3 regions of the Cohnella sp. GCM10012308 genome follow, and region 3 is predicted to be linked to each of the others. Evidence: predicted binding sites of a transcription regulator. Region 3 holds the regulator's gene; each other region holds the start of a gene.
What was found. Region 3 encodes LexA, which represses DNA repair genes until DNA is damaged. Its sites were predicted from a motif close to CGAACATATGTTCG; they were not measured.
Positions count from the first base shown of each region.

Region 1: the regulator LexA is predicted to act here: its motif matches at 1,720-1,733, upstream of ACFOTD_RS14965 (sigma-70 RNA polymerase sigma factor region 4 domain-containing protein).
Region 2: the regulator LexA is predicted to act here: its motif matches at 6,341-6,354, upstream of ACFOTD_RS24415 (phosphonate ABC transporter ATP-binding protein).

Region 1 is NZ_JBHRYU010000011.1:165,281-173,300, forward strand. Features, by position in the region: gene ACFOTD_RS14950 (ATP-binding cassette domain-containing protein) at 1-568, opposite strand, end outside; gene ACFOTD_RS14955 (hypothetical protein) at 568-1,044, opposite strand; gene ACFOTD_RS14960 (helix-turn-helix domain-containing protein) at 1,060-1,344, opposite strand; gene ACFOTD_RS14965 (sigma-70 RNA polymerase sigma factor region 4 domain-containing protein) at 1,287-1,640, opposite strand; gene ACFOTD_RS14970 (M15 family metallopeptidase) at 1,849-2,862, shown strand; gene odhB (2-oxoglutarate dehydrogenase complex dihydrolipoyllysine-residue succinyltransferase) at 3,398-4,654, opposite strand; gene ACFOTD_RS14980 (2-oxoglutarate dehydrogenase E1 component) at 4,661-7,534, opposite strand; gene sdhB (succinate dehydrogenase iron-sulfur subunit) at 7,965-8,020, opposite strand, start outside.
Region 2 is NZ_JBHRYU010000027.1:76,973-84,992, forward strand. Features, by position in the region: gene ACFOTD_RS24375 (dihydrofolate reductase) at 85-606, shown strand; gene ACFOTD_RS24380 (glutamate synthase subunit beta) at 710-2,200, shown strand; gene ACFOTD_RS24385 (hypothetical protein) at 2,304-2,618, shown strand; gene ACFOTD_RS24390 (lysozyme family protein) at 2,742-3,923, shown strand; gene ACFOTD_RS24395 (hypothetical protein) at 3,920-4,897, shown strand; gene ACFOTD_RS24400 (HAD family hydrolase) at 4,963-5,700, opposite strand; gene ACFOTD_RS24405 (hypothetical protein) at 5,874-6,011, shown strand; gene ACFOTD_RS24410 (hypothetical protein) at 6,053-6,283, opposite strand; gene ACFOTD_RS24415 (phosphonate ABC transporter ATP-binding protein) at 6,429-7,157, shown strand; gene ACFOTD_RS24420 (MOSC domain-containing protein) at 7,502-8,020, shown strand, end outside.
Region 3 is NZ_JBHRYU010000017.1:19,435-27,454, forward strand. Features, by position in the region: gene ACFOTD_RS18420 (hypothetical protein) at 1-111, opposite strand, end outside; gene ACFOTD_RS18425 (DUF896 domain-containing protein) at 233-430, opposite strand; gene ACFOTD_RS18430 (LysM peptidoglycan-binding domain-containing protein) at 592-1,041, opposite strand; gene lexA (transcriptional repressor LexA) at 1,206-1,829, shown strand; gene glnA (type I glutamate--ammonia ligase) at 1,917-3,245, opposite strand; gene ACFOTD_RS18445 (MerR family transcriptional regulator) at 3,279-3,698, opposite strand; gene ACFOTD_RS18450 (methionine gamma-lyase family protein) at 3,825-5,129, opposite strand; gene hflX (GTPase HflX) at 5,170-6,471, opposite strand; gene ACFOTD_RS18460 (AAA family ATPase) at 6,535-7,554, opposite strand; gene ACFOTD_RS18465 (YdcF family protein) at 7,644-8,020, opposite strand, start outside.

The DNA of each region.
Region 1 (8,020 bases), on a different contig from region 3:
TCAGTATGGTCCTGCGCTTCACGAGCATGAGCGACAGGCCGCCCTTCAAGCATCCGACTGCGAGGGCGAGAACGCCGACGGCGGGATGAACGCCTGACAAGTAACGGAACCCGAGCATCGCCGTCGCCAACTTGGTCAGCAGCTGCGTCGCCTGCGTGTACATCTCGAACGGTTTGGTCGCTGCGAATCGTCGCATGGCGAGCCGTTCCTCATACTGCGGATGCTCCTGTTCGGCCAGGGGAAGCGCGCCTGTCTCCTCGATCAATTTCTGTTCGCAAGCGTTCGCGTATGCCAGGTGCATCCGGGACGTGCGATAAGAGGTGAAAGCATTCAAAGCTGCACCGAGCAATTGAATGCCCGCGAGCGCGGCGAGAGGCGCTACGAATGCCGCTGAATCGCCTGCGACCGCGGCGTTGATCGTACGCTCCGTAAAGGCGAGCGTCCCGTAGGACTGCAGCGCATTGCCCATCAGCACAGTGACGGAGAGCAGCACGCCCGCATTGTCGAAACGATACATCCGCCATGCGGAAGCCGCAGCTTCCGATGCGATACGCACGAACCTTTTCATCAAGCCCCGGCTTCGATGGCCTTGCCGTTCGCCCCTAACGTGCGAGCGTGAGCCGACGCGTCCAATGTCGTATTGAACAAGCCCGATCCGACCGCGACGCCCTCGCGATCCAGCACGATCATGAAAGGAATGACCTTAATCGGCGTCCGATCGGCGACAGCCGAGATCTCGCAACGCTCGATGCGGACAGAAAACGGAGCAAGTTCCTCTATAAGCAGCTCGAAATCCGCATCGTTCGCCTCTGCGAGCAGCAGATACGTCAGCTCCGGACGCTCCTCCATTAATCCGACCGCCGCATCCAAGTCGCATGCCTCGCAGCCCGCGCTCATGACGAACACCACCGAACCCGAAGTCGTATCCCGAAGCCAGGACAAGTCGGTTTCCTCTTCCCCGCTCATCAGCGCGAGACGTTCGGGAAATGCCGTTCCCTTGGGATACGCTGGGACACTGCCACGCATAAATTTCCGGTACTCCATGATCGATCCTTCTCCTTATTCGTTATTCGCGACGGCATAAACCGCCTGTTGTTCCGCGCAACGGCCGACCGTCGCCATCTCTTCCGCTTTGAGACGGATCAACTCGAGCAGCTCAAGCGCCAGCGCTTGCTTCGCTTCGTCCCGCGGCATGCGCATGAAGCGCGACAGATCGTCGATCTCCTGCTCGAAAAAATCAAGAATCAGCAGCTTGGCGATCTGGTCGCCATCTCCCGCGGCCCGTACTAGTTGGCGAAGCTGCCCATTTGTCGGCGGATCGCCGCGACCGCTCTTTGTTTGCATTTGTTCACCGCCTGTTGCGTAATGCCCAGTTCGCGAGATACTTCGCGCTCTGTTTTCCCGTCTACGATCAGCTTCTGCATGACGGTTCTGCTCGGATACGATGGAATCGCCAGCAGCACCTCCTGCACGAAAAGCATGGATATCGCCTGATCCGCAGGTTCGCCCCTATCGGTTTGTTCGGCCGCGGCGATCGCGAGCTCCCGATTTAATCGGGATCTGTTGCGATATTGCATGCGCCAGGCGGCTCTTGTCAGCCGCTGTCTGAATTCCGTGAACAAGGTCAGCTCGTCGTCCATTCCCATCCTCCTTTTACCGTAGCGTGTTTTCCTTCTCATCTATGTAGGAGCCTGACTTTCCCATTATACAACCACAACAAGAACATTTGTTCCTATTTATTTCAGGAAATTGGTGGCGATGCCGATTTCGTCGGCCCATTTGCGGAGTTTGTCGAAACAATTCGAACTCTATCATCGTCTAAATAGTAGAATCGGGAGGGATCGAGAAATGAAAATAGGAAGATGGCTAATCGCGGGCGTTGTCGTCGCGGTCGTCATATGGAAAGCAGACGATATCATAGGAACGGATAAGCAGCAAAGCGCAGCGCCGCCGGCCGCTACGGAGACGGCATCGGCTTCAGCCTCACCTTCAGGCAGTGCCGGGGGAACGGACACGAACGAGGCGACGGAGAGCGCAGAACCATCCGCCACGTCTTCTCCTGACGCAGATACACCGTCCTCATCCGATAACGCTGAACCTACCGGCACGGCAAAACCAACGCCAACGCCCGAAACGTCCGACGATCCGTCGTCGAGTGCTTCCGAGGAACCTGGGGAGAGCTCCGACTCGGACAGCTTGGATGCGCTGCTTAAGCTAAATGCGCCGGATAAGACGATCGAGGTGGGCAAAAACGGCGTAGCGGTGGTGACGAATTCCGAGAGCATCCTTGTCCTGGTTAATAAAAAACGGGAGCTTTCTTCTACGTATGCACCGGACGATCTGGTCAAGCCGGATGTCGAATTCTCATTTTCCGGCGATTCGCCTAAGCAGAAAATGAGGAAGACCGCCGCAAGCGCATTGGAAAAGCTGTTTGCGGGAGCCAAAAAAGACGGGATTACGCTTAAAGCCGTCTCCGGCTATCGATCTTATGCAACGCAAAAATCGATTTTCACCCGCAATGCCGACCTGAAGGGCGAAGAAGTCGCAAACCGAACGAGCGCCAGGCCCGGCCAAAGCGAACATCAAACCGGACTCGCGATGGACGTCTCCAGCGCAAGCGCGAACTACGAGCTGGAGCAAAAGTTCGGAGACACCAAAGAAGGAAAATGGCTAGCCGCGCACTGCGCGGAATACGGATTTATCATCCGATTCCTCAAAGGCGAAGAGGACGTAACCGGCTATTCGTACGAGCCTTGGCACGTCCGGTACGTCGGCAAGGAAGCCGCTAAACAAATCATGAAGCAAGGGGTCACGCTTGAGGCTTATCTCGAAGCAGCCGCAAACGGCGCAACCAAAGCTTGATTGGAATCGAAAAGAACGCTCGTCGTCGCGGGCGTTCTTTTTTATGCCGGAAAAACTAAAATAGCTTCTATATAACGCGTTTAAACGATATCCCCTTTGCTCAGGTTCGACCTCGATTCGGCGCATTTGTACGATATCCCTTTCGCACAGGTTTTGACGCACCTCAGGGCATTTGTACGATATCCCCTTGGCTCAGGAATTTGCTGCATAATCATCCTTCCAGGGTATCCCTTTCGCTCAGGGTGTCGTATGCTCTCTTCTCATAGCATTTCCATTCGGCTAGTAGCGAAGGCCTTCGCCGATACAAATTTAAAGAAAACCTGCCGCTTCGTTTTTCCTATTTAACTGGCGAGACATCTTGCAAGGAATTCAGGAATCCTTTAACGCCCTGGCTTTTCTCCGTTCCTGCGTGAAGGGGATACCGTTCAAATGCCAAAATATGGAATATATCACCAAACGAAGCCCTCAATAGCGTGGATTACGCTTAGAAAAGAAAAAGCCCCGCATATACGCGGGGCTAAAACCTTTGAGTCGATCAACCTTGCAGCAGCAGCGTTTCCGGATCTTCGAGCATTTCTTTGACGGCGACCAGGAAGCGGACGGCTTCGGCGCCGTCGACGATGCGGTGGTCGTAGGAAAGCGCGATGTACATCATCGGACGAATCGCGACTTCGGTGTTGTTGTTAACCGCGATCGGACGGTGCTGGATCTTGTGCATGCCGAGGATGCCGACTTGCGGTGCGTTCAGGATCGGCGTCGAGAGCAGCGAGCCGAATACGCCGCCGTTCGTGATCGTGAACGTGCCGCCCTGCAGGTCGGACAGCGCAAGCGCGTTGTTGCGCGCCTTGACGGCCAGATCGGCGATGGAGCGCTCGATCTCGGCGAAGCTCAGGCGGTCGGCGTCGCGAACGACAGGAACGACGAGACCTTCCTTAGCGGATACGGCGATGCCGATATCGTAAAATTGCTTGGCGATAATGTCTTCGCCGTCGATCTCTGCGTTAAGCAGCGGGTACTGCTTCAGCGCGCCTACGACAGCCTTCGTGAAGAAGGACATGAAGCCGAGATTGACTTCGTTCTTCTCCTTGAACGCGTCTTTGCGGCGCTTGCGGACGTCGAGGATCGCGCTCATGTCGACTTCGTTGAAGGTCGTAAGCATCGCAGCCGTGTGTTGGGCTTCGACGAGGCGGGTCGCGATCGTCTGGCGACGGCGGGACATTTTCTTGCGCTCGTACGGCTTGGCCGATTGGAAAGCCGCGGCTGCCGAAGCCTTGGCAGCAGGTGCCGCAGGAGCCGGTGCCGCTGCAGGCTGCGAGCCGGCAGCGCGTACGTCCTCGGGGTAAATACGACCGAGCGGATCGCGCGCAGGCGTCTGGCTCAGATCGATGCCTTGCTCGCGAGCGAGCTTGCGAGCTGCCGGCGTCGCGGACGGTTGTCCCGCGGAAGGCACGGCAGCAGGCGCGGACGCTGCAGGAGCAGCAGCCGGAGCCGGTGCTGCTGCAGGAGCCGGAGCTGCCGCAGGGGCAGGCGCGGCAGCAGGAGCCGCCGCTCCGCCTTCGCCCTCTGCGATTTTGCCGATGACTTGGCCGATTTGAACGGTATCGCCTTCGCCGAACAGCAGCTCGGTGACGACGCCCGCTTGCTCGGCGCTAATTTCCAGGTTAACCTTGTCGGTCTCGAGTTCGAGCAGCAGATCGCCCTGGCTTACTTTGTCGCCTGCTTTGACGGCCCATCGCGAGATGCTGCCTTCCGTAATCGATTCGCCCATTGCCGGTACTAGAATATCTGCCACTGCAGCTTACCTCCCCAAGTTGTGAGTCAACGTCGGACTCTGCTTCAAAGATTGCGTCACGATATAACTCTGCTCATCCGCATGTACGTCCGCGAACCCGGTAGCAGGGCTCGCGCGGTCCGGACGGCCGATATACTTGACTTCCGCGCCGGTCGGCGCGATCTCGCGAATGCGGGATTCCATGAAGGTCCAGGCACCCATATTGCGAGGCTCTTCTTGCGTCCAGACGACTTCCTTGAGTTTCGGGAAGCGAGCGAACACCTTCTTGATCTCCTCCGCCGGAAAAGGATACAGCTGCTCCACGCGGATGATATGCAGCCAGTCCTTGTTGCTGTCCTTGTCCTTGGTCAGCGCGTCTTCCAGATCGATGGCAACCTTGCCCGAGCAAAGAACGATGCGCTCGACGCGGTCCGGCTTCGCGCCGAGACCTGCTTGCTCCAGAATCGTCTTGAATCCGCCCTCGCCGAGCTCTGCGGCCGGCGAAGTCGCGCGCGGATTGCGAAGCAGGCTCTTCGGCGTCATGACGACGAGCGGCTTGGCTTCGTCCGTGCCCGTGATCGCGGCCTGGCGGCGCAGCAGATGGAAATACTGCGCGGCGCTGGACAGGTTCGCTACCGTCCAATTGTCCTCGGCGGACAATTGCAGGAAGCGTTCGAGGCGGGCGCTGGAGTGCTCGGGTCCCTGTCCCTCGTAGCTGTGCGGCAGCAGCATGACCAGGCTCGAACGCTCGGACCACTTGGCCTTGCCGGAAGAGATAAACTGGTCGATGAGCACCTGAGCGACGTTGACGAAATCTCCGAACTGCGCTTCCCAGAGGACCATCGTCTCGGGCGAATAGACGTTGTAGCCGTATTCGAAACCGAGCACGGCGGATTCGGACAGCGGGCTGTTGTGCAGGGCAAAGGAAGCCTTCGCCTGCGGCAGCGTATGCATCGGGCAGAACGTGTCGCCGGTATCGATGTCGTGCAGCACCAGATTGCGCTGCGCAAACGTGGCGGTCTCGGCGTCCTGTCCGGTCATCCGGATCGCGCGGCCGTCAGCGAGGATCGATGCGAACGCCAGCGTCTCCGCATGGCTCCAGTCGATTTTCTCGCCGTCGTTAAGCGAAGTGGCACGGCGTTCGAGAATCTTCTGCAGCTTGGGATACAGCTTGAAGCCCTCCGGCCACTTGAGCAGCCCGGCGTTGAGCTCGCGGAGCTTTGCCAGCGGGACGTTCGTCGGCGCGGAAGCCGCCGAAGTCTTTTGCTCGACCGCATGGGATTGCGGACCCTCGTGGTGATCTTCGAGTCCCTTCATTTCTTCGTAGGCAGCCTTGAACACCGCAAGTACGCTATTCTTCGCTTCCTCGAACTGCGCTTCGGTCAGCTTGCCTTCTTTGACGAGACGGTTGGCGTAAACGCGGCTTACGCCGGGATGCGCCTTGACCTTCTTGTAAACGGTTGGCTGCGTCGGCTCGGGATCGAGCGTCTCGTTGTGACCGTGGCGGCGGAAGCCGATCAGGTCGATCAGAAAATCCTTCTTGAAGCGTTGACGGTATGCGACCGCCATGCGGGCGATTGCGATCACGGCTTCGGGATCGTCGGCATTGACGTGAACGATCGGAATCTCGAAGCCCTTGGCCGGGTCGCTGGAATATTGAGTAGACCGGGAATCGACGCTGTCGGTCGTAAAGCCGATTTTGTTGTTGACGATGATGTGAATCGTGCCGCCGATGCCATAGGCGCGCAGCGTGCTCAAATTCATCGTCTCGGTGACGATGCCTTCGCCAGGGAACGCAGCGTCGCCGTGCATGACGATAGAAGCCGCTACATCCTTTTTCTGAATCGGGTAACCGCGCTGCGTACGGTCGTCCTGCGCGGCGCGCGCGAAGCCCTGTACGACCGGATTGACATACTCAAGGTGACTCGGGTTGTTCGCCAGTACGACGCGCGTCTCGCCGCCCTGAGCGTTTTTAAGTGTAGTGCGTGCGCCAAGATGATACTTCACGTCGCCGGTGCCGCCCGGCTCGAATGTGAAGCTCCCCTCAGTCGGAGATTTCTTGCCGCTAGACGCGGAGTGCTGGAATTCGGCAAAAATCTTTGTCAGCGGTTTTTGCAAAATGTGAGCAAGCACATTCAGACGGCCGCGGTGCGCCATGCCGATCGCGATGTCGCTGACGCCCTCGCCAGACAGGTCCTTCACCATGCGGTCGACCAATGCGATCAGCGCATCGTTGCCTTCGACGGAGAAGCGTTTGACCCCGATAAACGTCTTCTGCAAAAAGTCTTCAAACAGCTCGGCTTCAAGCAGACGCTTCAGCAGGTCGGCTCGCTCCGCTGCGCTCAACTCCTGCGCAGGCACCCGCTGTTCGGCAAAGTTGTTCAACCATTGGCGTTCTTCTTCGTCCGCAATATGGCTGAATTCGTAGGCGATGGTCCCGCCGTACACTTCCTTGAGCTTGGCAATTGCCTCGGCTCCGTTCGACACGCCGGCAGGCGCGCCTTCCCAGACGAGGTCTGCCGGCAATGCCGCCAGGTCCGCGTAGGTCAAGCCGTAAGTCTCAGGCTCGAGCACTTTCGACGAAGCGACGGGCCCGATGTCCAGCGGATCGATGTCCGCAACCAGATGCCCATAGGCGCGGACGTTCCAAACAAGCTTGCCCGCCAAGACCGCGTTGCGAAGCTGACGCACGTCCACGGCGACAACCGCACCCGGAGCCGAAGCGGCTGGGCTCCGGACCGAGCGCGGCGGCTCGCCCCACGCTTTGAATTGCTCGCGGTATTCTTGCGCGACCGATTCCGGATCGCGTAGATACAGTTCGTACTGCTCTTCGATGTAGCCAAGGTTCGGGCCATAATACTTCGCCCATGGGTTCTGATGGTCTTGCTCGCCATTAGCCATTTGTGTGATCCCTCGGTCTTCTATAAAAGTAAATTATCCAAACATATACGGCAGCGTCGCCGCAAGAGCGGCTTCCGGCGTCTGCGATATCAGAAAGGGATGAATTGCAACAAATCCCGCCGATTCGCGGACAAAGCGGTATCGCTTATCCTCAATGATTATAAAGCATTTGTTTGCGACATTAAAATAAGGATTTCCTATCGTTATGATCTCAAAATGAGAACGTTCGCCAACAAAAGCACACATGATGTTCAGTATGGCATTCGCATAGGAGAATTATCCCTGAACCCGCACGATGAAGGGCGATTCGACCATCAACATGTCCTTACGATTTCAGAAAGCGTTTAAACCATTTAAAGGCCAAGCGACAAAAAAAAGCCCGGAGACGGCCGACCTCGGGTCGGCGTATCCGGGCGAACGCAAGCTGCGATTAGAAGCTCAGCCAGCGCTTGAACATATGCTTGGTCGTATCGCGATTGATCGCCG
Region 2 (8,020 bases), on a different contig from region 3:
GTCGTTTTTTGGCTGATAGTCGACGAGAAGCATCGTATGTTATGATAGTTATACAAATGAACGATTGCAGGGAGGCGGTGGCGCATGTCCGTCACGTTAATTGCCGCCGTCGCGAAGAATGGCGTCATCGGGGCGGATAACGCCCTGCCTTGGCGTCTGAAGGACGAGATGGCCTATTTTAAGGCCCAGACGATGGGAAAGCCCGTACTGATGGGGAGCAAGACGTTCCGATCGCTGCCGAAGCCGCTTGCCGGACGGACGAACGTCATTTTGTCCAAATCGATGACCGAGGCGCCCGAAGGCTGCGTCATCGTCCGTTCCGTGAAGGAAGCGCTCGAACGCTACGGCGATGAAGAGCTGATGGTGGCCGGGGGTGCCGACGTCTACGCGCAGCTGCTGCCATACGCGGGACGGATGCTGCTTTCGGAGCTGTCCGAGGACGTCGCAGGCGATGCCGTATTTCCGAGTTTCGACCGCGCGGACTGGATTATCGCATCTAAAGCGACGCAAGAAGCCAACGAACGCAATCCGATCGCCTTCGATATGTGCGTCTACGAGCGCCGCGCAGCGGAAAGTGCAAACAATAGAGGGGATAATCCATTCTGATGACACGGATCGTCAGGTAAGATGGTCTATCATATAACGGTGCCCTGACCCGGCGGCAATATCCGGTCAGACACGCGAATTACCGACAGATGGAGGAAATGGGATGTCGACGCCTACGGGATTTATGGAATATCAACGCGAGCTGCCAAGCGATCGCGACCCCCTTGAACGGATCAAGGACTGGAACGAGTTCCACCGCCTGTTCTCCGAAGAACAGCTGCGCACCCAAGGTGCGCGCTGCATGGACTGCGGCACGCCATACTGCCATACCGGCATGGAACTGTCCGGCGGCGCATCGGGTTGCCCGGTCAACAACCTCATACCTGAATGGAACAACCTCATCTACCGCGGACTGTGGAGAGAGGCTTACGAGCGACTGGCCAAGACAAACAACTTCCCCGAGTTCACGGGCCGCGTCTGTCCCGCGCCTTGCGAAGGATCCTGTACCGTCGGTCTCATCGGCGATCCGGTGACGATCAAGTCGATCGAGCAAGCGATCATCGACCGCGCCTTCGAAGAGGGCTGGGTGGTGCCCCAGCCTCCGAAGCAGCGTACGGGCAAACGCGTCGCCGTCGTCGGGTCCGGACCTGCAGGTCTGGCCGCCGCAGCTCAGCTCAACAAGGCCGGCCACAGCGTGACGGTATTCGAGCGCGCGGACCGTCCGGGCGGACTGCTCACCTACGGCATCCCGACGATGAAGCTCGAGAAGCATATCGTTAAGCGCCGCGTCGATCTGCTCGCTGAAGAGGGCATTCAGTTCGTCACGAACACCGAGATCGGCAAGGACATCTCCGCCAAGCAACTGGCTGAAGAGTACGATTCGATCATCCTGTGCGGCGGCGCGACGAAGGCGCGCGGGCTCGGTCCAGTCGAAGGCGCGAACCTCAAGGGCATCCATCAGGCGATGGACTACCTGAACGGGACGATCAAGAGCTATCTCGACTCGAACCTCGAAGACGGCAATTATATTTCGGGCAAGGACAAGCATGTCATCGTCATCGGGGGCGGCGATACGGGAACGGACTGCGTCGCAACGGCGTTGCGTCACGGCTGCACTAGCGTATCCCAGTTCGGCACGCATGCCAAGGCGCCGCTCACGCGCGACCAGATCAACAACCCTTGGCCGGAATATCCCAACGTTTACACGCTCGATTATGCGCACGAAGAAGCGAAGGTACTGTACGGCGAAGACCCTCGCGCATTCTCGGTGCTGACCAAAAAATTCGTCGGCGACGAAGACGGCAACGTCAAGGAACTGCACACCGTGCAAATCCGTCGCTATGTCGACGAGTCGGGCCGCAAAGTTTACGAAGAGATTCCCGGCACGGAGAAAGTATGGCCGGCCGATCTCGTTCTCGTGGCCGTCGGCTTCGAAGGTCCGGAATCGACGATCGTCGAACAGCTTGGCCTGGAGACGGACCGCAGAACGAACGTAAAGGCCGCCTACGGCAAGTATAAGACGAGCGTTGACAAGGTGTTCGCGGCCGGCGACATGCGCCGCGGACAGAGCCTTATCGTATGGGCGATCAACGAAGGCCGCGAGGCGGCCCGCGAAGTCGACCGCTATCTGATGGGTTCGACGATGTTGCCTTAAGATTTACGCGCCAGACCATTTATAAGTTCAGGGTCGCACCCGGGCCGGCTTCGAATCGAAGCCGCCGGGTGACGGCCCTTTATTGCGGACGGAGGAAAAAACGATGTTTCGATACGGCGACGATATTCCGCAGGAGCTCAGGTTTACGGGATTCGAAGCAAGCGTGGACAGGCGCGACGGTCAGTGGATCGATGCGGAACTTCGGCTTGGCATCGATGCGGCAACCCCGCTGCCGGACGACGTCATCGATCTGACGGCGCTTGTCGTATGTACGCATGCCGGACACCCGATCCAGATCGAAGCGCTCGACGATGGAATCGATTGCGAATACCAGTTCACGATGTTCGAGAAGGAGCAGATCGAGCGTTATATCCGCAGCGAAGAGATGCAAGCGCGGATCGCAGCGGCTTCGCGCTGAGTTTGCGGCCGGGGATGGATCATAGGCGAGCGCGCTTTTTCAGGCCACGGCCTTATGCTAAACTATGGAAGTCAGTAGTCGGATCCGAAAGACAAGCATCGGGCGGAGGAGGAGAGGCGCATCATGGCAGGGGCTGCATTGTTGACGCCGGGAGACGTCTCGGTCATCAGGCGTTACGTTCGAACCAAATATTCGCCGATGCCCGCCGCCAATCAGGCGGAGATAATCGCCGATGCGATCGTGCGTACGATTCGCAAGCGGCTGCCCGAATGGCCGGAAGCGCTCCGGGCGGACGTTGCGGACCGCCTGGTGGCGTCCTGCGTCGTTGGCGAGCAGCGGGATGTTTACCCGACCGACGTGCTGCGCGTCTGCGGCGATCTGGCGCTTGCGCATGAAGCGCACGCGATCAGCTTGCTGGGATGGTTAAACGATTGGACGGACGAAGCATGGACGCTGGATCGGATTGCCGATCGTACCGAGCAGGGGCTTGTACTGAGGTCCGATCCAGCGGAAATGCTTATTTCTCGCGCAACGTCATTTGATAGCGCTTCACCTATCAACGCCTCCCGGGGCAACGCGAACCCAAACGTAAAAAGCGGCATGAGCGCCGACGCTGCGCACGCCGATACAGCCGCCAACGACGTCGCTACGCCTAGAACGGGCTGGTTGTCGCCAACCGCCTTGCGGCCGCTTGTTCTGGCGACTATGACGCTGCTTGCGCTTGCGGGTATCCTCTTGGCGACGATGCAGCGCAGCGATCGCGCAGCAGAAGCGCCGCGCTCCGACTTCATCGCAGACGGTACGGCCATGCAGCCTTCCTCTAATCAAGCCATTGCCTCGGCTCTTTTTGCCTATTCGCCGTTCGATACGGAGGCGGTGAGGACCTATCTTGCCGGCCGGGATTCGCTGCTGGCCGAGCGGCCTTATTTCGAAGCGATCGTCGAGAGCGCCCGACAGCATGGCATCGATCCGCTGCTTCTGTTCGCGGTGGCCGGACAGGAGCAAGGCTTCGTCCCGAAGTCCGCCAAAAAGGCGAAGCAAATCGCGAACAATCCGTTTAACGTCTTTAACAGCTGGGAGACGTACAATACGAATATCAGCGATTCGTCGAGCATTGCGGCGAAGCTGCTGGCGAAGCTGGCGGCCGGCATTCCCGAAGGCGAGGAACCGTTCGCCTGGATGAACCGGACCTATGCGGAGGACCCGCGATGGTCCGACGGCGTACGCGCGATTTACGACAAACTGAAATCGCTTGGCCGGCAGCAAGAGGGGGAGAAGGAGCAGCAGGAGGCGGGAATTTTATGACGGATCGCGCGCTTTTGGAGAATGGACTGGCCGTCATTGCGACATCTCGCAGGCGGACGGGCGATATATGGGAGGCGCACTTTGGCGCGGCGGCGATCGCCGCTTATTTTTTTATCGCCGAGAACCGGCTTGAAGCCGATGTCGCGCGCAAAATCGCCGATCAAGCCGATCGGATGGTGTCGGAACATATCGAAGGGCCGGCAGGCTGCTTTCGATCGGATCGGACAGCGTCGGGAAATAAGGCGTTGCGCCGTGCGAGCGAATGCGAACGCGCGATTGCGAAGGCGCTGGAAGAGACGATCGACGGCTTGCACTGGGTCGGTCATAACGCGATCTACGCGGCGGCGAGCTTAAAGGCCATTCGCGAAATGGACGGCTGGGGCGAACCGGAGGATGTAAAAGAGATTGCGGAGCTGATCCGATCGTTTAAAGGGAAGATTCCAGGACGCTCCTGGATCGGCTACAAAACGTCCGAGGTCAAGGTGCTGGCGCTGCCTGAAAAGGACGGCCCCTCAGGCATCGAAGACGGCGCAGCGCTGTCGCGCGCCATCCTGCGAGAGCTGACGGCCTTCGAGACGATCTACAAGGCGGAAGCCCATCACGATCTGATCGGCCATATGCTGACCTTTTCGCATGCGCTGGTAACGCTCGAGGAGCTCGGTTACCGGGCGTTGTTCGAGAGAGGGCTTGGGCCGCTATTCAAGCTGGTCCATGCGCTGCGGGCAAGCCGGCATCTGCGTCCAGGAGAACCCGTTAAGCTCCATTCGCCTGTCGACCGCGAGCCGCTCGCTCCGGCGCAGCCGTCGTCCTCGCTGCCGACAGAGTCCGAATTCTGGGACAAGGATCGAAGCGGGGACGTCTGGGATTTCGGCCATGCCTTCAAATTCCCTTACAGCTTTTATCATCTGGCCGCACGCGCGGGCGGGGCGGACGCCGCCGCCTTCGACCGCTTCAGGCGTATCGTCGGACCTTAATTGCGAGTCCCCTCGCTGCAGCCCCAAACTTGACTTCGTCCTTAGCGCTGATCTTAGCTCCTACCTTAGCCTTGAGCCAAAAACGATGCGATCGCGGACGGTACCTGTCCAAGCGAGGACAGCGTGAGAAACGCCCCGCTAGGCTTGGCGCCTGTGATCGGCAGCACATTGTAGTCCCATTCGCGTTCCTGTTTTAAATAAATAGCATGAAGGCCGCATGACAGCGCGGGCAGGACGTCCGTGCGGACCGAATTGCCGATCATCCAGGTGCGATCGATCCGCAGCTTGCGCGAATGTAAAATTTCTTTGAGCGCTTCGACGTTTTTGTGCAGGCGAATATATATGCGGTCGCGAAAATAGCGTTCCAGGCCCGCGGCCTCGATCTTGCGCTTCTGGATATCCGGGTCTCCGCCCGTATATAAGTGAAGCTGATGGCCTGCGGCCGCGAGCGATTCGAGCGTCTCGTTCATGAACGGGTAAGGCTCCGTCTCTTGCTCGAATACGCTAATTCCTAGTTTCCACAGGAGCGTCTCCTCGTCGGCGGATTCGGAGCGACCGTGCAGGGCGCTGTAATAGCGGTACGTGTCGACAAAGGATTGGGGAAAATGCTCGCTCTTGAAGCCGACGATCTGCACGCCGGCAATATCGATCTCGCTGTGCTTGGCCAGAACAGCCTGCTTGGTCAGTCCGAACGGCGCGAACCAGGTGGTCATCAGGTCTGCGAACTGTTCTTGCACGAAATGAAAATATTTGTTGCAGTGGATCAGCGTGTCGTCCAGGTCGAACAGGATGTTTTGCTTCATGTCCGTGGCTCCTTCGTCAGCTTGCCGCGCCGGGCCGCTCGCCATTCGTGCGGCCGGGCATGAATTTATTATGTCTGTCCGGCGGGTGTTTGTAAATGCGCGGGGCGGGCAACCTAATCGGGCAGTGGGGCACTGCCCCGATCATTGAAGCATCCTATGGAGGTGAGTCGGATATGCCGCCGTATCAAGGACCTAAAGCGGGAGCGAAGAGCATTACGGCCGGAGGACGCGGAAAAAGCCAGGCGACGAAGCTGGACAAAATGTCCCGCCTGCCGCCCAGCTTGAACGGAATCGATAAAAACCTGCCTTAATCGCAAATGCGCAAGCTTGCCGGGGCAAAGCCCCGGCATCCTTAAGCGTACTTCTCGATCTTGGACTTGAGGTCGCGCTTGATAAAAGCGAGCCGCTGGCGTACATAAAAGTCGTAGCTGCCCCCGCTTAACTCGCGGGGGTTCATCGTATTGCCGCTGTCATTGTCAACGATCACGAGACGGCCGCTGTCGTAAAATTTGAAAGTCAGATCTCGTGACGGCCGGGTTCCCCTTGAAGGCTCCAAATAGCGGAGGTGCTCGCAGTTCTCCATCCATCATCCCACCTTTGACTGGAATCGATAGAACACATGTTCTTGTTTATAGTATACCAAACGTTTGTTCGTATGGAAAGCCGTTCCGTAAAGAATTACACTAGAAAAAAGGCAGGAATGATAGTCAGGGGGCAATCGGACGGGAATGATACATATCATCGGTCTCACGCGCAAGCTGCCGACAGGCAAAAAGGTACTCGACGGCATCCATGGACACCTTGAACCGGGCAAGCTCTATGCGGTCGTAGGCGCGAGCGGCAGCGGCAAATCGATGCTGCTGCGCTGCCTCGGTCTCAAGGAGCCCTGGACGAGCGGGGAGCTCCGTATTGACGGCAAGGACGCGATTGCGGGCGGCGCCTTCGCCAGATTTCGTCTGAAGCGCAAAATCGCTTATCTGGAGCAAAAGGCGCTCATGTACGAAAAAAAGACGGCGCTTAAAAACGTCATTATCGGCGCGGTCGGCCAGGTGTCCTGGTTTCGCCGGATGACGGGCATGGTCCGAAGCGACGACTATATGGACGCGATGGAAACGCTGGAAAACGTGGGCTTGATCGACAGGGCGCACCAGCCGGCGGAGAAGCTGAGCGGCGGCGAACGGCAGCGCGTGGCGATCGCGCGGGCGATCGCGCACGGCGCCGAGGTGCTGCTGGCGGACGAGCCCGTTACCGGACTTGATCCGCATTCGCAGGAGAGCATCATGGGCATGCTTAAGCAGCAGGCAAAAGACAAGAATATGATCATCGTCGTCGCGCTGCACCGGCTGGAGCTGGCCGAGAAGTTCGCGGACGAAATCTGGGGACTTCATGACGGGCGGGCCGTGTTGACCGTCCGGGGAAGACGGCTCACTGGCGCGGAGAAAAACCAGATTTCCTAAAGCCGCCGCCCTTCCCGGGGACGATCCGACATGCAGCGTGCTGCGATTAAGGTTGAAGCGGGGCTTCCGATTGTCCTTCCGGCGCCTTTGCCGGGCGGAGTTGGGAGCGCTCTTTTCTACTCTTCCATGCGCTTTCTTTTCTCCGTTTCGACGTGGTCATCGGTGATCATCTCCAATCCGGGGCGTCGAAGGCCCGCTGATTTAGCATGGCAAGGACGATTGTCCCTTATCCATCCCCTGACGCACCAGGCGCGTAGGGGCGAGATCGCACGGGCGAGGTCGTACGGGCGAGGGCGCATGGGGGAAAAAAATATCCCAAATCCCAAATCGAGGAGGTTCGAACGATGTCGAATTCAACGGCGCCGCACATAGCGCCAGGCAGCGTCTACCCGTTGTTGGCGGTGAACGTAGGCGCGGCTAGCGAGGGGCGGTTCAAGGGCAAAATCGCGAAGTCAGGCATCAACAAACAACGCGCGCAAAACGCCGTCGACGTCCATGTTGAAGGATTGTCCGGAGACGAGCAGGCGGATACCGTCAATCATGGCGGCCCTGACAAGGCAGTGTGCGCCTATCCGTACCGTCATTACGCCTATTGGGAAGAGAAGCTCGGCAAGTCGCTCGAATTCGGCGCGTTCGGCGAGAACTTCACGATCGACGAGATCGTCGAGTCCGAAGTTTGCATCGGCGACGTATTCAAGATCGGCGAAGTGACGCTTCAGGTCAGCCAGCCGCGCGTGCCATGCTGGAAGCTGGCGATGAAGTGGGACGCGGACGATCTGCCTGCGATGGTTCGCGACACGGGGAAAACGGGATTTTATTTCCGCGTGCTGACTCAAGGCGCAGTCGAACCGGGCAAGCTCGTC
Region 3 (8,020 bases):
TCGATCGATCTGCACCGAGGGAGCGGACAAGCTCTGCTTGCCCTCTTTTTTGCGGCGTTTGTTGATTTGCTTCGAATTGCGCTGTACGGCGCGTTCCCATGAACGTGACACTGCATACCCTCCTATGTATAGGCAAAGCCGGCTTTAAGCCGGCTTTGCCGCGTTGCCGCATGAATAAGACCGTTCATACCATCGTTTAGGACATTAATTATCGGACCTGCATCCGGGCAAATCAATGCTTGACCGTATCTTCGGGCGGTTCGTCCGTCCATTCGATCTGATCGAGCTGTTGCCTGAAGTTTCGCTTGAAGTTGTCCAGATAATCCTTGCGCAGCTTTTGCCGTTCGACAGTTTCTTCCTCGGTTAATCCGATCGTTTTGTGCTTATGTGCCAACTCGTTAATCCGAGCGATCAACTTGTCGAATTCCATAGGGTCACCTCCCGTGTTGCCTCTTCTAATTTGACATTATCGCAAGGGGAATGTCAAGGCGAGGCTAAAGCAAAAAAGACCGATATGCATCGGTCGATTAAGGATAGTCTATTCATGAAAGATTCGTAGTGCGAATATTGAACGAACAGGAATGTGTGTTCCTAGTCTGCTTTATCCGATAGCTTGGCCGGCAGGACCAAGCGTTGACCGGAAGCGATGGTGGATGACGTCAGTCCGTTGCGCTTCATGATCAGGTGCACGGCCGCGATCGTCTTCATGCCGGCAGGCTTGGCACCCTCGGCGATCGACCAAAGCGTATCTCCGCTGTCGACCGACACGGTCGCTTCCGATGCAGCAGCCGGACGGACGGAATCGGGCTCGGCCGATGCAGTCATCATGGACAGTCCCGCATAGATCAGCAGTGCGACGATCGGAATCAAAATTAGCCGCAGTCCCTTAAAGGAGACGATCGATTGAAGAATGCCCGTCGACGACGCACTCCTGGTCCGTGCAGACGAAGCGAATGCTCGCCCCGTCCCGCTCTCCATCTTCATATATGTATATTCATTAGCCTTCATGGAATCCGAACCGAGCAGCTGTACTTGTACCATCTCATCCACCCCAAACGTTTGTTCTGATATGAGAATATCACGAACATATGTTTGAGTCAACACTTTTACGAACACAAGTTCCCTAAGAACGAATGTTTGTACGAACTCCGGTTCTGTGTTATAATTTGTCATATGAATTTTTAAGTCAGTAGGAGGGCTTCGAGGTGTCGAAGATGTCCAACCGTCAATCCGCCATATTGGAATTTATTAAGAATGAAGTCAAGGACAAGGGTTATCCCCCATCCGTGCGCGAGATCGGCGAAGCCGTCGGACTCGCTTCGAGCTCTACCGTACACGGTCATCTAGACCGTCTCGAAAAGAAAGGCCTCATTCGCCGCGATCCGACCAAGCCGCGCGCGATCGAGATTACTGACGGCGAACAGGATCCTGTCATTCAGTTCGCGCAGTCCATTCGTCAGGTACCGCTCGTGGGGAAGGTCACGGCAGGCGTGCCGATTACCGCGACGGAGAATATCGAGGAGTACTTCCCGCTTCCCGCCCAGATGGTCGGCGAGCAGACGGTGTTCATGCTTTCCGTCAGAGGCGACAGCATGATCGACGCCGGCATTCATAGCGGCGACTACGTTATCGTGCGCCAGCAGCAGACGGCTACGAACGGCGATATCGTCGTCGCCATGACCGAGGAAGACGAAGCGACGGTCAAGACGTTCTACAAGGAGCGCGACCACATTCGCCTTCAACCGGAGAATACGACGATGGAGCCTTTGCGCTTGAACAACGTCAGCATTTTGGGCAAAGTCATCGGTTTAATCCGCAGCATTCGATAATCGCTTTTTTTCATCAATCGACGGCAACGACAAAGAATCCTCGGCATCGCTTAGCGATCGCCGAGGATTCTTTGTTGTTGCCGAGTATTAATAAGTCGTCAAATACTGATCCCGCTCCCATTGGTGGACCTGGGTGCGATAGATGTCGTATTCGATTTCCTTCATTTCATAGAAATGCGTGAGCGCGTGATCGCCGAGCGCCTCGCATACGATCTCGTCGCGCAGCATCTCGGACAGCGCTTCGCGAAGATTCAGCGGCAGGCTCGGGATGCCTGCGTCGATACGTTCTTCTTCGCTCATCACATAAATATTGCGGTCGACAGGCGCGGGCAGCGCAGTCTTGTTGCGAATGCCGTCGAGGCCCGCCTTCAGCATGACTGCAAGCGCCAGATACGGATTGGCAGCCGGGTCCGGATTGCGGACTTCGACGCGCGTGCTGAGGCCGCGGGACGCAGGAATGCGGATCATCGGACTGCGGTTGCTCGCCGACCAGGCGACATAACAAGGCGCTTCATAGCCGGGAACGAGCCGTTTGAACGAATTGACGGTCGGATTCGTAATGGCCGCCATGCCCCGTGCATGCTGCAGGATTCCCGCCATATAATGACGCGCCACCGTGCTGAGGCCCAGACGGTCGTTCGCATCATAGAACGCATTTTCCGAGCCTTTGAACAGCGACTGATGGCAGTGCATGCCCGAACCGTTCATGCCGTACAGCGGCTTCGGCATAAATGTCGCGTGCAGTCCGTGCTTGCGCGCAATCGTCTTGACGACGAGCTTAAACGTCTGGATCTGGTCGGCCGCCTTGATGGCGTCCGCATATTTGAAGTCGATCTCGTGCTGTCCGGGTGCGACCTCGTGGTGGGATGCTTCGATCTCGAAGCCCATTTCCTCGAGCATAAGCACGATATCGCGACGGCAATTCTCGCCCAGATCGGTCGGCGCAAGGTCGAAGTATCCGCCCTGGTCGTTAAGCTCTGTCGTCGGATTGCCCTTCTCGTCGGTCTGGAACAGGAAAAACTCGGGTTCGGGACCGACATTAAACGACGTATAGCCAAGCTCCTCGGCTTCCTCGAGCGCACGCTTCAAGATACCGCGCGGATCGCCTGCGAACGGCGTGCCGTCAGGCATATAGATGTCGCAGATCAGGCGCGCGACTCGATCTTCCGTGACCCATGGGAAAACGACCCATGTATCGAGATCCGGATACAGATACATGTCGGACTCCTCGATCCGAACGTAGCCTTCGATGGAGGAACCGTCGAACATCATTTTGTTATCCAACGCCTTTTGGAGCTGGCTTACGGGGATTTCCACGTTTTTGATGATGCCCATCAGATCGGTAAATTGCAAACGAATAAAACGTACGTTCTCTTCCTTGGCAATCCGAATGATATCCTCGCGCGAGTAGCTCATGACAGCCTCCTAGAATGGTCGTTGTAGGTACAGCTACTTGTTCTTGTAAAAGCGGGACAGCTCGCCCTGGATGAGCGATACTTGGCCCGGACGCTTGTTGCCCGACATGATCTGCTGCTTGAGCATGCGGTGAAGCTGAGATTCGGACATCTCGCGTCGCTTGACCTCGGACATCTCGTTGATAATCGTTCCGTCGTCCGCGCTCTCTCCGACCGGGTTCATCACCTGCTTGATGCCGGCGATGTTGACGCCCTTCTCGATCAGCGCTTTGATCTCGAGCAGACGCTCGACGTCGTTAAACGAGAAAAGCCGCTGATTGCCCGCCGTCCGGGCGGGTTGAATCAGTTCATGTTGTTCGTAATATCGTATTTGCCGGGCAGTCAGATCGGTCAGCTTCATGACAATGCCAATCGGGAACAGCGCCATATTTCTGCGTATTTCGTCGCCAGCCATAACGTATCAACCTTCCATCTGGGCGCGGAATTTGCAACCACTCCCATTGTAGCCCGGGCCGCAAAACATGTCAAGGAATGTAAGGTTTAATTCCAATGAGCATACGCAGCCATTCGGCAGGCTCGGCTATTGATTCCGCCGAACTGACATCCCGGAGAGCATGCCCCGATCGCGCAGCGACTCCCAAGCTTCCCGCACTGCCAATTTTACGTGCGCATACGTTAATCCGCCCTGCATGTATGCGATATAAGGCTCGCGGATCGGGGCGTCCGCGGACAGCTCCAGACTGCCGCCTTGTATAAAAGTGCCCGCCGCCATGATGACCGGATGCTCGTAGCCGGGCATGTCCCACGGCTCGGGCACGACATGGGCGTCTACCGCGGCCGCGCGCTGCACGGCTTGGACGAAGGCGATCAGCGGCGCTTCCGAGCCGAAGGCAATCGCTTGGATGAGGTCGGTGCGCGGCTCGTCCCAGCCCGGCTTGGTCTCGAAACCAAGCTGTTCGAACACGGCTGCTGCGAATATGCTGCCGCGGACCGCTTGCGAGACGAGCAGCGGCGCCAGAAACAACCCCTGGTAGATCGACCGCGTCGTGCCGAGCATGGCGCCGACTTCCGCCCCGATGCCCGGCGCGGTCATGCGGAAGGCCGCCTGCTCGACGAGCTCCTGCTTGCCCGCGATATATCCGCCGCTGGCAGCGAGCCCGCCGCCCGGATTTTTAATGAGCGAGCCGGCGATCAGATCGACGCCGACTTCGCATGGCTCGCGATCTTCCGTGAACTCGCCGTAGCAATTATCGGCGAAAATGACGGCGTCCGGCTTGATCTGCCGCAAACGGCGGACCATCTCCGCGATCTGGTCGATCGTAAACGAAGACCGCCACTCATACCCCCGGGAGCGCTGGATCGCGAATACCCGCGTACGGGGCGTCGCCGCCGCGGCGACCGCGGCAATATCCACGCTGCCGTCAGACAGCAGCGGGATCGACTTGGCCTGGATCCCCCAGTCGGCAAGCGAACCGATGCCGTCTCCCGGCTTGCCTACGACCTTGCGAAGCGTATCGTACGGTTCGCCTGTCACGAACAGCAGCTCGTCGCCTGGCCGCAGCACGCCGAACAGTGCCGTCGAGATCGTATGCGTGCCCGAAGCAAAATGAGGCCGCACCAGTGCGGCCTCCGCTCCGAATACATCCGCATATACGAGATCCAGCACCTCGCGTCCCCTGTCGTTGTAGCCGTAGCCCGTCGAAGAGGCGAAGTGGTAATCGCTCACTTTATGCTTGCGGAAGGCGCGAATGACCTTCCAGTTATTCCTTTCGCCGATCCGGTCCGTCTCAGCAAAACGGCTGGCAGCGAGCGTCTCCGCCCGTTCGGCCAGCTGCTGCCATTCCAGTTCCGTTGCTTGAATGTCCCTGCCTTCGTTTGCCTTCATGTTTCCCTGCTCCCATTTCCGAACCGGTTCGCGCTAACGATCAGACCGAATTCATGTTTTCTACGAAATAGTTCTCAAGCGATCTCCCGTATTTCTCCAGATCCGCCGGATTGATACGAAGCTTTAACAGCAGGCGGTCCTCGTCCGTGCCTTGCTCCAGCACTTCGCCTACGCGATAGGCGAGCGCGGCCAATTCGCCGCGTTCTGCAGGGAGCGACAACAGCCTTACGTCGCCCAGGAGCTTGTCCTCGATGCGGCGCACGAGCATATCCATGTCCCGTCCGCTAAATGCGCTGACGCGAATCGCGTCCGGGCCGCCTGCAAGCAATCCGATCGCCGCGGGCGGACATTCGTCGATCTTGTTGTAGACGAGCAGCGTCGGCTGGCCGCCCGCACCGAGCTCCGCCAGCACCTCATCGACAACCATCCGCTGCCGGTCCCGCATCGGAGACGAGGCGTCCACAACGTGGAGCAGCAAGTCCGCTTCATTAACCTCTTCGAGCGTCGCCCGGAACGCCGCTACCAGATCGTGCGGGAGGTTCTGGATGAAGCCGACCGTATCGGTGAGAAGCACTTCCTTGCCGCTCGGCAGCGACAGCGCGCGGGAGGTCGGATCGAGCGTGGCGAAAAGCTTGTTCTCCGCGAGAACGTCGGCGCTCGTGAGCTGCCGAAGCAGCGTCGACTTACCGGCATTCGTATAACCGACAAGCGCAACCTGTACGATGCCGTTTTTTTTGCGGCGTTCCCTGTGCAGCTTGCGATGCGCCATCACGCCCTCGAGCTGGCGCTTCAGCTCGGTGATCCGATTGCGGATATGACGGCGGTCCGTCTCAAGCTTCGTCTCGCCCGGTCCGCGCGTTCCGATGCCGCCGCCGAGACGGGACAGATTTTTCCCTTGTCCGGACAGTCTCGGCAGCAGGTACGACAGCTGAGCCAGCTCCACCTGCAGGATGCCTTCCCTCGTCTTGGCCCTGCCCGCGAAAATATCGAGAATCAGCTGGGTGCGGTCGATGATCTTCACGTCCAGCTCTTCTTCGAGATTGCGTACCTGCACGCCGGACAGCTCCTGATCGAAAATGGCCGTCGTCACCGCTTCTTCGGCGATCCTCGCCTTCAGCTCCTGGGCCTTGCCCTTCCCGACGAACCATCTCGTGTCCGGAACGTCCCGGTTTTGCATCATGCGCCCGACGACCTCGACGCCGGCCGTATCCGCGAGATTCGCGAGTTCGTCCATCGAATGCTCCGAATCCGCGCCCGATTGGCGCACGGCGTCGGTAACCAGACTGACGAGCAGCGCGCGCTCGCCGCGGTCTGCCCCCGTATCGTAAGAACTTGGCTTCATCCTCTATCGGCTGCCTCCAGTGCTTCGTATCGTCACCCTATACTATACCCGCTAGAAGGCACTCTAATTGAAGCCCCACCCAAACGCAGGTCCCGTCGGCGCCCCCGCCGCAGGCAACGGCTTCAAATCCTCGGGCCGAATGCCCACCAGCTCCTGTCTTGACGGCGAAGCCGACGGATATTGTTGAAGCAACCGCACCGCCTGGTTGCGAATCGCTCGTTCGAGCATATTGCGCACGTAACGGGCGTTGCTGAACGGATGCGCCGCCGCTTCTTTTTCCTGCAGCACGTTCTGCTTGAGCTTGGCGACCGCCTGGGGCAGCAGCACGTAATCGCGCTCCCTCGCCATTCCCTCGGCGATCTGCAGCAGCTGATCCACGCTGAAGTCCGGAAAATCCATCTGGATCGGGAACCGCGACGGAAGTCCCGGGTTCGTCATCATAAACATGTCGATCTCCATCGGATATCCCGCCAGGATCAGCACGAACTGATTGCGATGGTCCTCCATCGCCTTGACGAGCGTATCGATCGCTTCCTTGCCAAAGTCCTTTTCCCCGCCGCGGGCGAGAGAATACGCCTCGTCGACGAACAGCACGCCGCCGAGCGCCTTCTTCACGAGATCCCGCGTCTTCTGCGCGGTATGGCCGATATATTCGCCGACCAGGTCGGCGCGTTCGACCTCGACCAGATGGCCTTTGGTCAGAAGTCCCATGCTCTGAAAAAGCTTGGCTAGGAGCCTTGCGACCGTCGTCTTGCCCGTGCCCGGATTGCCTCTAAAAATCATATGATAGACGTGCGCCTGGCTATGAAGTCCCGCATCGCCCCGGTACTGGGCGATCTGCAGCAGCGCGTAAATCTCGTATACGAGCTCCTTGACATTATCGAGCCCGACCATGCGCTCCAGCTCCTGCTGCCACATGGCCCAAGGGCCGGAAGACGGCAGGCCGCGGCCGGCGGCCAGCGCCTCCGTGCTGGCTGCCGCGCCGGACGGCGCCGCGTCCTGGTTGCGAAGCACCACGTTGATCTGTCTGGCGGGCCTCGCCGCGGCGGCGCTGTCCCGCTCGCCCTGCGCTCTAGCGTTCATGAATGGCTCACACCCCGCAGACGAAAAGTCGGCGCGAACGCCGCACTATCAGTCTATTCGAGCCAACCGGGCATCATGCAACCGCACGCTCAGAGCCACTTTTGGAGCAGCCACTTGGTGTAGGCAAGCACCTCGCGCGTCCGGTGATAAGCCATGTTCATCACCTTCGAATCCGTCACGCTGACCTGCGGACGCTCGTAATCCAGCGCCTCTGCGATGTCGAGCGATCTTGACCCGTGATATTGATGCGTGACGATTACCGCCGTATGCCATCCGTTCGCCTGCATAATCGCTTTGGAAAATTTCAAGTTTTCGTACGTGCTCGTCGCCTCGGGCTCAATAAAAATCGCCGGAGCAGGCACGCCCCGCTGCAGCAAATAATCGCGCATGCCCTCCGCCTCGGTCAGTACGGCACCACCGGCGTCCAGTCCGCCCGTAACGATAAAACGGCTGAATACGTTCGCCT